2 regions of the Streptomyces sp. NPDC003077 genome follow, and region 1 is predicted to be linked to the other one. Evidence: riboswitches for the same ligand, from Rfam matches in the RefSeq annotation. Region 1 holds a riboswitch; the other holds the start of a gene.
What was found. A riboswitch is a leader RNA that binds a small molecule or an ion and turns the genes downstream of it on or off. The one in region 1 is predicted to bind glycine.
Positions count from the first base shown of each region.

Region 2: another riboswitch for glycine. It lies ahead of gcvP (aminomethyl-transferring glycine dehydrogenase); the one in region 1 lies ahead of gcvT (glycine cleavage system aminomethyltransferase GcvT).

Region 1 covers NZ_JBEXNM010000052.1:36,364-43,665, reverse strand. Annotated here, with positions in the region: gene ABZX96_RS27980 (L-serine ammonia-lyase) at 1-802, opposite strand, end outside; gene glyA (serine hydroxymethyltransferase) at 1,442-2,701, opposite strand; gene gcvH (glycine cleavage system protein GcvH) at 2,757-3,134, opposite strand; gene gcvT (glycine cleavage system aminomethyltransferase GcvT) at 3,775-4,902, opposite strand; glycine riboswitch at 5,042-5,137, opposite strand; gene ABZX96_RS27960 (AAA family ATPase) at 5,746-6,354, shown strand; gene ABZX96_RS27955 (hypothetical protein) at 6,533-7,302, opposite strand, start outside.
Region 2 covers NZ_JBEXNM010000041.1:63,305-70,606, reverse strand. Annotated here, with positions in the region: gene ABZX96_RS24765 (MerR family transcriptional regulator) at 1-685, shown strand, start outside; gene ABZX96_RS24760 (bifunctional nuclease family protein) at 925-1,398, shown strand; gene ABZX96_RS24755 (MerR family transcriptional regulator) at 1,606-2,211, shown strand; gene ABZX96_RS24750 (DNA polymerase IV) at 2,351-4,120, shown strand; partial or broken gene ABZX96_RS24745 (PRC-barrel domain-containing protein) at 4,102-4,413, opposite strand; glycine riboswitch at 4,538-4,647, shown strand; gene gcvP (aminomethyl-transferring glycine dehydrogenase) at 4,836-7,302, shown strand, end outside.

The sequences.
Region 1 (7,302 bases):
CCATGGCGTGGGCCTGCGCGTCGCCCTCGGCGCGCAGGGCGCGGGCGGCGTTGGCGGCCCGGCGCCGGACCTTCAGGCCGCCGGGGAGGATGCCCTCGCGGGACATGCCGCGGCTGACGCACGCCTGCATGACGCGCCAGATCTCCAGCAGACCGGCGCGGATCTCGTCCTCCGTGCGCCAGGCCTTCTCGTTCTCCAGCATCAGCGAGGCTATGGACAGCCCGGTCTCGCGGGACAGCCGCAGCAGCTCGTCACCGGTGCGGAAGGGGTACTTCAGCACGGTGTCGTCGAGCTTGATCCGGTCCTCGCCGACCGCGTCCTCGTCGACGACGAAGCCGCCGCCCACCGAGTAGTAGGTCTTCTCCAGCAGCGGGGCGCCGCTCGCGTCGTAGGCGAAGAGCGTCATGCCGTTCGCGTGGTACGGCAGCGAGCGGCGGCGGTGCAGGATCAGCTCGTTCGGCTCGTCGAACGGGATCTCGTGCGCGTCGCCTATCTCGGCACCCAGCAGCCGCAGCCGGCCGGTCGTGCGGATGCGCTCGACCTCGTCGTCGGCCGTCTCGACGTCGACGGTGCGGGGGGAGTGGCCCTCCAGACCCAGCAGTACGGCCTTGGGGGTGCCGTGGCCGTGGCCGGTGGCGCCGAGCGAGCCGAACAGCTCGGCGCGGACCGAGGCCGTCTGCGCGAGGACGCCGTCCTTCTTGAGGCGTCCGGCGAACATCCGGGCCGCGCGCATCGGGCCGACCGTGTGCGAACTGGACGGGCCGATGCCGATGGAGAAGAGGTCGAAGACGGAGATGGCCACGGTGGCGGACTCCCTTGTCTGCTCGTGGTGGACGTGGAGCAATGGGGCGGGTGTGACATTTTGTGCCGACTGTCGAGCCTAACGCGGGCGCGGCACAGGCTCGCAGACGCGAGTCGGCGGACGGCCGTCCTCCGCGACAACAGCGGGGGACGGGGCGGCTCGCTCCCCGGAAAACCGGGGCGGATGGGGAGGAACCGGCCGGTCGTGGGGCAGGACGAGGCCCCGGTACGACGTACGGCTCCCCTGATCCGGCGTACGGATGCCCGGGCCGCTCGGCTCAGGGCGGGCGGCTCCGGTCCTCGGCGTGCCGATGGGCGGGTACGTACTCCCGTTCCGGGCGTGCCGACGGGCCGGTACGTAGACCGGCGGCGCGGGTGCGCGGTCCCGTCCCGAGCGCCGTCCCGTCCCGAGCGTGCCGACGGGTCGGCATACGGACCGGCGGCGGGTGCGCGTTCCCGCCCCGAGCGCGCCGATGGGCCGGTACGGAGTCCCGTACCGGCCCATCGTGGTGATGCGCGCGGCCGTACGACCGGACAGTGCGTCCCGCGGACGGGACGAGCGCGTCCCGCGGACGGGACGGCGGACGGGCCGGAGGGGGCCTCCGGCCGTCGCGGGACCGCGGCGTGTGCCGCGGCCGGATTACAGCGAGGGGTACAGCGGGTGCTTGGCGGCCAGGGCGGTCACCCGGGCCTTGAGCGCCTCGGCGTCGTAGGAGGGCTTCAGCGCCTCCGCGATCACGTCGGCGACCTCGCGGAAGTCCTCCTCCTGGAAGCCGCGGGTGGCCAGCGCCGGGGTGCCGATCCGCAGGCCCGAGGTGACCATCGGGGGCCGCGGGTCGTTCGGGACGGCGTTGCGGTTGACCGTGATGCCGACCTCGTGCAGGCGGTCCTCGGCCTGCTGGCCGTCCAGCTCGGAGTTGCGCAGGTCCACCAGGACCAGGTGCACGTCCGTGCCGCCGGAGAGGACGGAGACGCCGGCCTCGGTGACGTCCGGCTGGACCAGGCGCTCGGCCAGGATGCGGGCGCCGGTCAGGGTGCGCTGCTGGCGCTCCTTGAACTCCTCCGACGCCGCGACCTTGAAGGACACCGCCTTGGCCGCGATCACGTGCTCCAGCGGGCCGCCCTGCTGACCGGGGAAGACTGCCGAGTTGATCTTCTTGGCGAGCTCCTGCGTGGACAGGATCACACCGCCGCGCGGGCCGCCGAGGGTCTTGTGCGTGGTGGTGGTGACGACGTGCGCGTGCGGCACCGGCGAGGGGTGCAGCCCCGCCGCGACCAGGCCCGCGAAGTGCGCCATGTCGACCATCAGGTAGGCGCCGACCTCGTCCGCGATCCGGCGGAACGCCGCGAAGTCGAGCTGGCGCGGGTACGCGGACCAGCCGGCGACGATCAGCTTCGGGCGGTGCTCCTTGGCGAGGCGCTCGACCTCCTCCATGTCGACCAGGTTGGTCTGCTCGTCGACGTGGTAGGCGACCACGTTGTAGAGCTTGCCGGAGAAGTTGATCTTCATGCCGTGGGTCAGGTGCCCACCGTGCGCGAGGTTCAGACCCAGGATGGTGTCGCCCGGGTTGAGCAGCGCGAACATCGCGGCGGCGTTGGCCTGCGCACCGGAGTGCGGCTGCACGTTGGCGGCCTCGGCGCCGAAGAGCGCCTTGATGCGGTCGATGGCGATCCGCTCGACCACGTCGACGTGCTCGCAGCCGCCGTAGTAGCGGCGGCCCGGGTAGCCCTCGGCGTACTTGTTGGTGAGGACCGAGCCCTGGGCCTCCATGACGGCGACGGGGGCGAAGTTCTCCGACGCGATCATTTCGAGGGTGGACTGCTGGCGGTGGAGCTCGGCGTCGACGGCGGCGGCCACGTCGGGGTCGAGCTCGTGGAGGGAGCTGTTGAGAAGCGACATCAGACTTCCTGGGCGGGAGGTTCCTGGACGGAGGGGCGGGCGGGACCGGGCGGGTTCAGCCGGCGGCGAAGGCGGTGTACTCGTCGGCCGTGAGCAGATCGTCCGGCTCGCCGGACACCTTCACCTTGAACAGCCAGCCGCCCTCGAACGGGGCGGAATTCACCAGCGAGGGGTCGTTGACGACATCCTCGTTGATCTCGGTGACCTCGCCACTGACCGGTGCGTACAGGTCGCTGACCGACTTGGTCGACTCCAGCTCACCGCAGGTCTCGCCCGCCGTGACCGTGTCACCGACCTCAGGAAGCTGCACGTAGACCACATCGCCGAGCGCGTTGGCCGCGTGCTCGGTGATGCCGACCGTCGAGACGCCGTCCGCGGCGGCCGACAGCCACTCGTGCTCCTTGCTGTAGCGCAGCTGCTGGGGGTTGTTCATGGCTCGATTCTCCTGGATGTGTGGCAGTGCGGGTGCGGGGGGTCTTGAGGAGTGAGACGCGAATGCGTCACGTTCGGGAGGTACGGGCGGGTCGTCCGGCGTGCGGAGACAGGGGGAGACGGGCGGCCGGGAGGCCGCGACGGCTCGCGAAACCACATGAAAGCGGGATGAAGCGGGTGGGGGGATGCGTGACGGTGACGAGGGGCGATCACTTCGGGTCGCCGTGGAGTTCCGATCCGATCGCTCGACGGCTTCTTGTGACCGTTTCGAACATCACAGAGGCCGGTCGTGCCGAGGGCCGGGCCCGGGCGTGTCGGTCACCCGGGGCTCGTCCGTCACCCCGGGCTCGTCCCGCGCCACCGTCACTCGTCCCGCGCCACCGTCACGCGGTACGCGTCGGCGTCAGTCGGTACGCGTCGGCGTTCCGGAGCGGCGGTGCGTGCCGTCCGCCGGGGCGGAGGGGCCGTCCTGTCGTGGCGCGGACCGCCTCACCCCCGCGGATCACATCCGCCGCTCGGCGATCACCTCTGCCGCTCGCGGACCGCTCCCGCTACCGGGAACGACTGTCCCCGTTACTGGGAACGACTGTCCCCGTTACTGGGAACGACTGCTTCCGCTACCGGGAACGACCGCCCGTGGATCACTTCTGCCGCTTGTAGAACGGCAGCGCGACCACGTCGTACGGCTCGTGGCTGCCGCGGATGTCCACCGCGACGCCCTCGGTCCCGGGCGCGGCGTGTGCCGCGTCGACGTAGGCGATGGCGATCGGCTTGCCCAGCGTGGGGGACGGGGCACCCGAGGTCACCTCGCCGATGACCGTGCCGTCGGCCGCCACCACCGGGAACCCGGCGCGCGGCACCCGGCGGCCCTGGGCCACCAGGCCCACGAGCTTGCGCGGCGGCGCGGACGCGGCGCGCTCGGCCGCCTCCTCCAGCGCGGCCCGGCCGACGAAGGCGCCGTTGTTCGAGGTCTTGTCGAACTTCACGACCCGGCCCAGACCGGCGTCGAAGGGCGTGGTGTCGCGGGTCAGCTCGTGCCCGTACAGCGGCATGCCCGCCTCCAGGCGCAGCGTGTCCCGGCAGGACAGGCCGCACGGCACCAGGCCCGCGTCGCGGCCGGCGGCCAGCAGCGCGTCCCACAGGCCCGGCGCGTCCTCGGGCCGGACGAACAGCTCGAAGCCGTCCTCGCCGGTGTAGCCGGTGCGGGCGATCAGCGCCTGGACGCCGGCGACCGTGCCGGGCAGGCCGGCGTAGTACTTCAGCCCGTCCAGGTCGGCGTCGGTGAGCGCCTTGAGGATGCCGGGGGACTCCGGGCCCTGCACGGCGAGCAGCGCGTAGGCGTCCCGGTCGTCGCGTACCTCGGCCTCGAAACCGGCGGCCCGCTCGGTCAGCGCGTCCAGCACCACCTGGGCGTTGGAGGCGTTGGCGACGACCATGTACTCCCGGTCGGCCAGCCGGTAGACGATCAGGTCGTCCAGGATGCCGCCGCGCTCGTCGCAGATCATGGTGTACCGGGCGCGGCCGACGGCCACCCCGCCGATGTTGCCCACCAGCGCGTGGTCCAGCAGGTCCGCGGCGCCCGGCCCGGTGACGGTGATCTCGCCCATGTGGGACAGGTCGAAGAGGCCGGCCCGGGTGCGGACCGCGATGTGCTCCTCGCGCTCGCTGCCGTACCGCAGCGGCATGTCCCAGCCGGCGAAGTCGGTCATGGTCGCGCCGAGCGCGCGGTGGGTGGCGTCGAGCGCCGTACGACGTGGGGCTTCGGTCATGGTTCCGGCCTCCGGGCAGGGGTGACGGGACGGTCTCCCCATCTGTCATCGGAACCTGAGAGGTTCACCGGGAGTCCGTGCCCGGACCCGGTTTGCACCTTGGGTGGAGCCGCCGCTGCGGCCCGCTTTTCAGATCTGCCTCGCCCGCGCGGTATAGGGGCCTGAGAGATTCAAGGGAGGACTTGCTCCTTCGGCGCCCCGCCGTGGCGGCCGGGGACTCTCCCGCGCGGATTCAAGCGGCCGGTATGCAGTTGGCTGTGCGTATGGCTGTGCGTGGTGCGTGCGTGTGCCGGTCGCGGGACGCGTACGGGCGTACGAACGGCCGTACGGGAAGCGCAAGGACGCACGACCCGGACGGCGCGCACATCATCGCACGGGATCGCCGGATGCAGGAGTCCCGGCCGGAACCGGAGGCCCGGAGGCCCCGCCGGGCCCGTTCCCGCTCCTGGGTTCCGTGGCGTCCGGACCGTCCTCTTCCTGCGGGTTCCGTACCGTCGGCCCGTTCCGGCTCCTGGGTTTCCGCGGCGCTCGTACCGCTTCCGCTCCCGTGTTCCGCGGCGTCCGCCCGTCCCCGCTCCCGTGTTCCGCGGCGTCCCGCCCGGCCCGTCCCCGCTTCCGGTTCCGCGGCGTCCCGGCCCGCACCGCCCGCACTCTGCCCCCCACAGCGCATTACCTTTTCTTTACACTCTCCGGGTAGGGGACGGGCCAGAACGTTCGGGGAGGGGCGATCACGTGTCAAGGCAAGCCGCATGCGCGACGGTTGGGGGGTTCACGTCGCCCCCGGGCGTCGGGGTGAAGGGGGTGTCCGGCCCGGTGCCCCGGCCCCGGCGCGCCGCGCGCTCGGTGGTCCGGCCCGGCCGCGGCGCCTACGTCGTGGACCTGCGGGACCGGCGCACCGCCCGCGCGCTCCAATTCCCCGCGGGGGACCTGGTCGTGGTCTCGGGGCTGCCGGGCAGCGGCAAGAGCACGCTCATGCACCGGGTGGTGCCGCCGGCGGACGCGTCCGGCGCGGCGGTGCACCGCATCGACTCCCAGGACGTGCGCGAGCGCTGGGCCCGGGGCAGGCTGCGCGCCCTGCCGTACGGCCTGTACCGGCCACTGGTGCGCGCCGCCCATTACCTGGGCCTGCGGCGGGCGCTGCGCTCCGGCGGCAGTGTCGTGGTGCACGACTGCGGAACGCTGGCGTGGGTGCGCCGCTGGATAGCCCGCAGCGCCCGGCGCGGCGGGCGGGGGCTGCACCTGGTGCTGCTGGACGTGCCGCCCGAGGTCGCGCTGTCCGGCCAGCGGGATCGCGGACGCGGCGTCTCCCGCTACGCCTTCGCCCGGCACCGCCGCGCGGTCCGCCGCCTGACGGAGGACGCGCGGGCGGCCCGGCTGCCGCGCGGGTTCACCTCGGTGGTCCTGCTGGACCGCGCGGCGGCGGAGGCGCTGCGGTCGGTCGCCTTCGGGTGAGGCCCGCGAGCCGCCGGCGGGCGGCGGCTCGGGCGCGTGCGGAGCGGCGCGCGGCCACCCGCCCGGGGCGGCGCCGCTCCTCCTGGCCGTCGGCTCACGCGAGCTTGGCGTCGGCTCACGCGAGCTTGGCGTCGGCTCACGCGAGTTCGGCGTCGGCTCACGCGGGTCGGCCGTCGGCTCACACGAGCTTGCCCAGAACGGCCTGCGGCAGGCCGAGGAGCGCGGAGAGCAGGCCGGTCTTCTCCTCCTTGGTCGCCTCCCGCGGACCGGACGCGTTGTCCTGCGGGTTCGTCTGGGGGTCGGCCTGCGGAGAGGTCTGCGGGGTGGTGTACGAGTCGTCCGGGCTGGCGTACGGGTCGGCGACCTGTGACGTGCTGGTGCCCGCGGGTGCCGTGGCCGCGTTCGGGTCGGCGGCCGTGGCCGCCGGCTCGGTGTACGGCGCGTCGGTGTCCCCGGCCGTCTTCGGGGCGGCCTCCGAGGCGGGGTCCTCCGGAGCGGTGGTGTCGTCCGTCGTACGGGTCCCCGGCGCCTTGGGGAAGAGCCGCGAGGACGGGAACGTCGAACCGGCGGCGGGCTGCGTGGCCGCGGGCTGGGTGGCGGTGGCCGGGGCCGCCGCGGTGCCCTCCGGGCGGGTGGCCTGCTCGGCGGCCGGGGCCTCGGGAGCGTACGGGTCGTCAGCGGCCTGCGTGTCGGCGGGCTGTGCCTCGGCGGGCTGGGTCTGCGTCGGCTGGGTGGCGGTGCCCACGCCCTGCTCCTTCTGGATCTGCTTCGGGACCTCGATCCCCGTGGTGGTGAGCATGTCGGCCACCGACTGGGCGATCTTCTCGCCCAGCGGCTTCCAGTTCTGCGTGGACGCCGTGGTCCCGTCATCGGCCCGGTCGGTGACCTGGGCGATCCCGTGCCGCAGCCCGTTCTGCGCGGCGCGCAGCCCCCGGGTGTCGGAGCGCA
Region 2 (7,302 bases), on a different contig from region 1:
CGGCGCGGTGCTCAATGTGCTGCGGGACGAGTTCCCCGAGGTCACCATTTCCAAGATCCGCTTCCTGGAGGCGGAGGGACTGGTCGAGCCCCAGCGCACACCCTCCGGGTACCGCAAGTTCACCCCCGCCGACGTGCAGCGGCTGGCGGGGGTCCTGCGGCTGCAGCGTGACCACTACCTGCCGTTGAAGGTGATCCGGGAGTACCTGGACGCCATGGAGCGGGGCGAGCAGGTGCCCCTTCCCGCCCCCGCGGCTCCTCCGGCACGGGAACTGGTGGACGGGCTGGAGGCGTGGCCCGATCCGGCCGCCGAGGGGGCGACGGCCGCTCGTGTCGGCCGGGCCGAGCTGCTGGCCGCCGCCGAGGTCGAGGAGAGCGACCTGGCCGACTGGGAGGCGTACGGGCTCATCGCCCCGGTCGCCGACGGCGCGTACGACGTCGAGGCCGTCACGGTCGCCAAGCTGGTGGCGGAGCTGGGCCGCTTCGGGCTGGAACCGCGTCACCTGCGCGCCATCAAGGCGTCCGCCGAGCGCGAGGCGGGGCTGGTGGAGCAGATCGTCGCGCCGCTGCGCCGGCACCGCAATCCGCAGACCAGGGCGCACGCCGAGGCGACCGCGCGGGAGCTGGCGACCCTCTCCGTGCGCCTGCACGCCGCACTGCTCCAAGCCGCTCTTCGCGTGCGGTAGGGCCGGGCGAACGAGGTACCCGCCGAGGTCGAGGGTGCCCCGCGCAGGTACGCGGGGAGTGTCCGGGAAGGCCCTTCCCCCGCGCGTTCGTACGTATCCGGGGTACCTCCCGGCCGAAGCCGGGGAAGCCGTCCGGCCCGCCCTTCGGGCGAACGGCGCCGCCTCGGCGACGGGTCCCGGCTCCGAGCAATGGGGTGCCCGACTACCCAAACCCGCCGGGCACGTCCTAGGGTTGCTGTGTGAACGAGCTCGACGTTGTGGGTGTCCGGGTGGAAATGCCTTCCAACCAACCGATCGTGCTCCTACGGGAGGTAGGAGGCGATCGTTACCTGCCCATTTGGATCGGGCCGGGGGAGGCCACCGCCATCGCCTTCGCCCAGCAGGGCATGGCCCCTGCCAGGCCGCTGACGCACGACCTGTTCAAGGACGTGCTCGAAGCGGTGGGCCAGGAACTGACCCAGGTCCGGATCACGGATCTGCGCGAGGGGGTTTTCTACGCCGAACTGGTCTTCGCCAGCGGGGTGGAGGTCAGCGCCCGTCCTTCGGACGCCATAGCGTTGGCCCTGCGTACCGGGACCCCGATCTACGGCACCGACGGGGTGCTGGACGACGCGGGCATCGCCATCCCGGACGAGCAGGAGGACGAGGTGGAGAAGTTCCGCGAGTTCCTCGACCAGATCTCGCCCGAGGACTTCGGGACCAACAGCCAGTGAGACCGCCGGTCACGGCGGGTGCGGGGGGCGGGCTTCGGCCCGCCCCCCGCCATTCGAGTACGCTTTCCCCGCGCAAGGTCACGGGAAACCACTCGTAGGGTGATTATCACTCGGCGTGGCGAGCGCGGCGATCGTTGACGCACCCGTAGTGACTGCATACCGTCGATGAGGCAGGTCCCGTCCGGGACGTGGAGGACGGAGGTCGGCGTGGCAATCACCGGCGACGGAATGGCGGCGGAAGAGGCGCTGCCGTTCCCCACTGGCGCGGCCCACCGCACCCCGGCACAGGCCGTGGTGGTGCCAGGGGAGCACGCGGCGGAGGCCATCGGGTACCGCGGCCCGACCGCGTGTGCGGCGGCCGGCATCACCTACCGGCAACTGGACTACTGGGCCCGTACGGGGCTCGTGGAGCCGAGCGTGCGTCCCGCGTACGGCTCGGGCACCCAGCGGCTGTACAACTTCCGGGACGTCGTCGTCCTGAAGATCGTCAAGCGGCTGCTGGACACCGGCGTCTCCCTGCAGAACATCCGTACGGCCGTGCAGCACCTCCGCTCGCGGGGGCTGGCGGACCTGGCGCGGATGACCCTGATGAGCGACGGCGCGACCGTGTACGAGTGCACCTCGCCCGACGAGGTCGTCGAACTGCTCCAGGGCGGCCAGGGCGTCTTCGGGATCGCCGTGGGCGTGGTGTGGCGGGACGTGGAGAGCGCCCTGTCGCAGTTGCACGGGGAGCGGGTGGACACCGGGGAGACGCTCGCCGGGCACAACCCGCACGACGAACTCGCGCGGCGGCGCAACAGCCGGGCCCGCTGAGGCGGCGCGGACACCGTCCGTCTCCGCGAAGGAGGCGGGGCTCCGGGAGGAGCCGGGGAACGCTCCCGCGACGCGCTCGCGGGCCCGTCCCGGGCGGTGCGCGGGCCGATTGTCAGTGGCGTGCGGCACCATCGGGTCTGTGAGACGTGCGCCGACGATCCTGCATCTGGACATGGATGCGTTCTACGCCGCCGCGGAGCAGGCGGCGAAGCCGAGCCTGCGGGGAAAACCCGTGGTGGTCGGCGGGCTGGGCGCGCGCGGGGTGGTGGCCACCGCGTCCTATGAGGCGCGGGTCTTCGGGGTGCGATCGGCGATGCCCACCGCCCAGGCGCGCCGGCTGTGCCCCAACGCCGCCTATCTGACGCCGCGCTTCGAGCTGTACCGCCGGGTGAGCGAGGTGGTGATGGAGCTGCTGCGCGGCCTGTCGCCGCTGGTGGAGCCGCTGAGCCTGGACGAGGCGTTCGTCGATCTGGAGGCGGGCGGCGTCGAGGCGGACACCCGGGCCGTGCGGGAGGTGGGTGTGCGGCTGCGGCGGGACATCCGCGAGCACACCGGGCTGACGGGATCGGTGGGGCTGGCCGGGGCCAAGATGCTGGCCAAGATCGCTTCGGAGCAGGCCAAGCCGGACGGCCTGGTGGTCATCGAGCCGGGGACGGAGCAGGCGCTGCTGGGGCCGCTGCCGGTGCGCACGCTCCCCGGTGTGGGGCCGGCGACGGCCGAGGCGCTGCGGCGGGCCGGGATCACCACGGTCGCCGAGACGGCGGAGGCCGGGCAGGACGAGCTGGTGCGGCTGCTGGGCAAGGCGCACGGAGCCGGGCTGTACGCGATGGCCCTGGGGCGGGACGAGCGCCCCGTGGTGGCCGAGCGGGACGCGAAGTCCGTCTCGGTCGAGGACACCTTCGAGGTGGATCTGACCGACCGGACGCGGGTGCGGGCCGAGGTGATGCGGCTGGCGGAGCGGTGCGTACGGCGGTTGCGGGCGGCCGGGCGCTCGGGGAGGACGGTGGTGCTCAAGGTGCGCAACTACGACTTCTCGACGCTGACCAGATCGGAAACGCTGCGCGGGCCGACCGACGACCTCGCCGTCGTCCGGGAGGCGGCGGGCCGGTTGCTGGACACCGTCGACACCACGGGCGGGGTGCGCCTGCTGGGCGTGGGCGTCAGCGGCCTCGCCGACTTCACGCAGGAGGACCTGTTCGCCCAGCTGGCGACCGAGCGGGAGGCTGCGGCGCGGGAGGCGGCGGCGGAGCCGCAGGCCACGGGGACGACGGGGGAGGAGGAAGCACGAGAGGCCGAGGAGCGGCCGAGGCGATGGCTTCCCGGGCTGGACGTGGTGCACGAGGAGCACGGCCCGGGGTGGGTGCAGGGCAGTGGGCTGGGCCGGGTGACCGTACGGTTCGAACAGCCGTGGTCCGGCCCGGGGCGGGTGCGGACGTTCGCGGTCGACGATCCGGCGCTGCGTCCCGGGGAACCGCTGCCGCTGGTCGGCGGGCCGGAGGACGGTCAGTCCTCCATACCGGCGACGTGTCCGAACTCCCGGTCCCCTGAGGAGGGCAGGCCGCAGGAGGCGTCCGGGGCGGCGCCGGTCGCGGGCGCCCCGGGAGCGGCCGGGTCCGGGGAGCCGATACCCGGAGCGGCCGGGTCCGGGGCGGGCGCGGCAGGAGTGATACCCGGGGCGGCGGGCGTGACACCGGGGGTGGCCGAGGACAGGCCGGCGGCGAGCGGGTCCGCGTCCGGGCCCGAGGGGGAGTGCGGGGCGGTGCCGGGGGTGGTCCTGTCCGGGGCCGAAGGCACCTCCTCCGTTCCGGAGGCGGTGTCCGGGGTGGCTTCCTCCCGTCCGGAGGCGGTATTCGGGGCGGTTCCCTCCCGTCCGGAGGCGGTGCCCGGTGTGGAGATGTCCAGCCGGTAGTGGTGGTAGAGCTGGAGCTCCTGCTGGGGGGAGAGGTGGCGGCCCACTCCGAAGTCCGGGGCGTCCCTGATCAGCTTCCGGTCGTAGGGCACGCGCAGGGTGCCGTCGACCAGTTCGCTGGGTTCCAGGGGGACGAACGCGTCGCGGCTGAACAGGCCGGTGCGCACCGCGGCCCACTCCGGTTCGCCGGTGGCGTCGTCCAGGTACACCTCGTCCACGGTGCCGATCTTGGCGCCGTTGCGGTCGAACGCCTTCCGGCCGATCAGGGTCCGGGGGTCGATGTCGGTCTGCACGGTCCCTCCAACGGGTCGGCTGCTGCCCGGGAACTGCCTTGTGACAACCACCAAACGGCACATTTCATGCCTCGGCCACTCGAACGAACTCCCGGAAGCGCGCTGGTAGGCTGGCCCTGGCTGTCGACCCCGTGCGGGAGAGTTCTCGACCACGTGCCTCGGGCGTGTGGGAGAGGACGCCGAAGGAGCAACTCCTCCCCGGAATCTCTCAGGCTCATGTACCGCATGGACGAGGTCACTCTGGAAAGCAGGGCGGGCCACGGAGACGCACGACGCCGGAACCCACCCTCACCGACGGTGAAAGCCTGTCCGTGTGCCGCGGGCCGGTGAAGCTCTCAGGTCGCGATGACAGAGGGGGAGGCCATCCGGGCACCCGCGCCGCGGTGTCCGGCAAGGTCGCGACGACCAGGAGGCCCCCGCAGATGACCACCGACCGCATCTCTTTGACCGCCCTCGAACGCGGTATCCCCTTCGAGGAACGGCACATCGGTCCCGACCGTGAGGCGCGGGCCAAGATGCTCGCGCAGGTCGGCTTCGGATCGCTGGACGAGCTCACCGCCGCCGCCGTCCCGGACGTGATCAAGAGCGCCGAGGCGCTGGGCCTGCCCCAGGGCCGTACGGAGGCGGAGGTCCTCCAGGAGCTGCGGGCGCTCGCGGACCGCAACCAGGTCCTGTCCCCGATGATCGGCCTGGGCTACTACGGCACCTTCACCCCGCCGGTGATCCTGCGCAACGTGATGGAGAACCCCGCCTGGTACACGGCGTACACGCCCTACCAGCCGGAGATCTCGCAGGGCCGCCTGGAGGCGCTGCTCAACTTCCAGACGATGGTCGCCGACCTCACCGGCCTGCCCACCTCGGGCGCCTCGCTGCTGGACGAGGGCACCGCCGCCGCCGAGGCGATGGCGCTCTCCCGCCGGGTGGGGAAGGTCAAGCAGGGCGTCTTCCTGGTGGACGCCGACGCGCTGCCGCAGACCATCGCCGTCATCGAGACCCGGGCCGAACCGACCGGCGTCGAGGTCGTGGTCGCCGACCTGTCCGAGGGCATCCCCGCCGAGGTCGCCGAGCGCGGTGTCTTCGGCGTGCTGCTCCAGTACCCGGGCGCCTCCGGCGCCGTACGGGACCCGCGGCCCGTCATCGAGCAGGCGCACGAGCTGGGCGCGGTCGTCACCGTCGCCGCCGACCTGCTGGCCCTGACGCTGCTCACCTCGCCCGGCGAGCTGGGCGCGGACATCGCGGTCGGTACGACCCAGCGGTTCGGCGTACCGATGGGCTTCGGCGGCCCGCACGCCGGCTACATGGCGGTCCGGGAGAAGTTCGCGCGCAGCCTGCCGGGCCGGCTGGTGGGCGTGTCGGTGGACGCCGACGGCACGCAGGCGTACCGGCTGGCACTCCAGACCCGCGAGCAGCACATCCGCCGCGAGAAGGCCACCAGCAACATCTGCACCGCCCAGGTGCTGCTCGCCGTCATGGCGGGCATGTACGCCGTCTACCACGGCCCGGACGGCCTGAAGACCATCGCCCGCCGCACCCACCGCTACGCCGCGATCCTCGCCGAGGGCCTGCGCGCGGGCGGCGTCGAGCTCGTCCACGACGCGTACTTCGACACCCTGACCGCACGGGTGCCCGGCCGCGCCGGCGAGGTCGTCGCCGCGGCCCGCGAGGCCGGGGTCAACCTGCGGCAGGTCGACGCCGACCTCGTCGGCATCGCCTGCGACGAGACCACCGGGCGCGCGCAACTGTCCGCCGTCTGGGGCGCCTTCGGCGTGCGCGCGGACATCGAGGCGCTGGACGCCGAGGTGGAGGACGCGCTGCCGCGCGAGCTGCTGCGCACCGACGAGTACCTCACGCACCCGGTCTTCCACCAGCACCGCTCCGAGACCGCGATGCTGCGCTACCTGCGCAAGCTCGCCGACCGCGACTACGCGCTGGACCGCGGCATGATCCCGCTGGGCTCCTGCACCATGAAGCTCAACGCCACCACCGAGATGGAGCCGGTCACCTGGCCCGAGTTCGGTCAGCTGCACCCCTTCGCCCCGGTCGAGCAGGCGCAGGGCTACCTGACGCTCATTCAGGAGCTGGAGGAGCGGCTGGCGGCCGTCACCGGCTACGACAAGGTCTCCCTCCAGCCCAACGCCGGCTCCCAGGGCGAGCTCGCGGGCCTGCTGGCCGTCCGCGCGTACCACCGGGCCAACGGTGACGAGGGCCGCACCGTCTGCCTGATCCCGTCCTCCGCCCACGGCACCAACGCCGCCAGCGCCGTCATGGCCGGCATGAAGGTCGTCGTCGTCAAGACCGGCGAGGACGGCGAGGTGGACACCGACGACCTGCGCGCCAAGATCGAGCAGTACCGCGACGAACTGGCGGTGCTGATGGTGACCTACCCCTCCACCCACGGCGTGTTCGAGGCGCACATCACCGAGATCTGCGCGGCCGTGCACGACGCGGGCGGCCAGGTGTACGTGGACGGCGCGAACCTCAACGCGCTGGTCGGCCTCGCCGAGCCGGGCAAGTTCGGCGGCGACGTCTCGCACCTGAACCTGCACAAGACCTTCTGCATCCCGCACGGCGGCGGCGGCCCGGGCGTCGGCCCGGTCGCCGTCCGCGCCCACCTGGCGCCGTACCTCCCCAACCACCCGCTGCAGCCGACGGCGGGCCCGCGCACCGGCGTCGGCCCGATCTCGGCGGCGCCGTGGGGCTCGGCCGGCATCCTGCCGATCTCCTGGGCGTACGTGCGCCTCATGGGCGGCGAGGGCCTCAAGCGCGCCACCCAGACGGCGGTGCTCGGCGCCAACTACATCGCCAAGCGCCTCGAACACCACTACCCGGTGCTCTACACCGGTCCCAACGGGCTGGTCGCGCACGAGTGCATCATCGACGTCCGGCCGC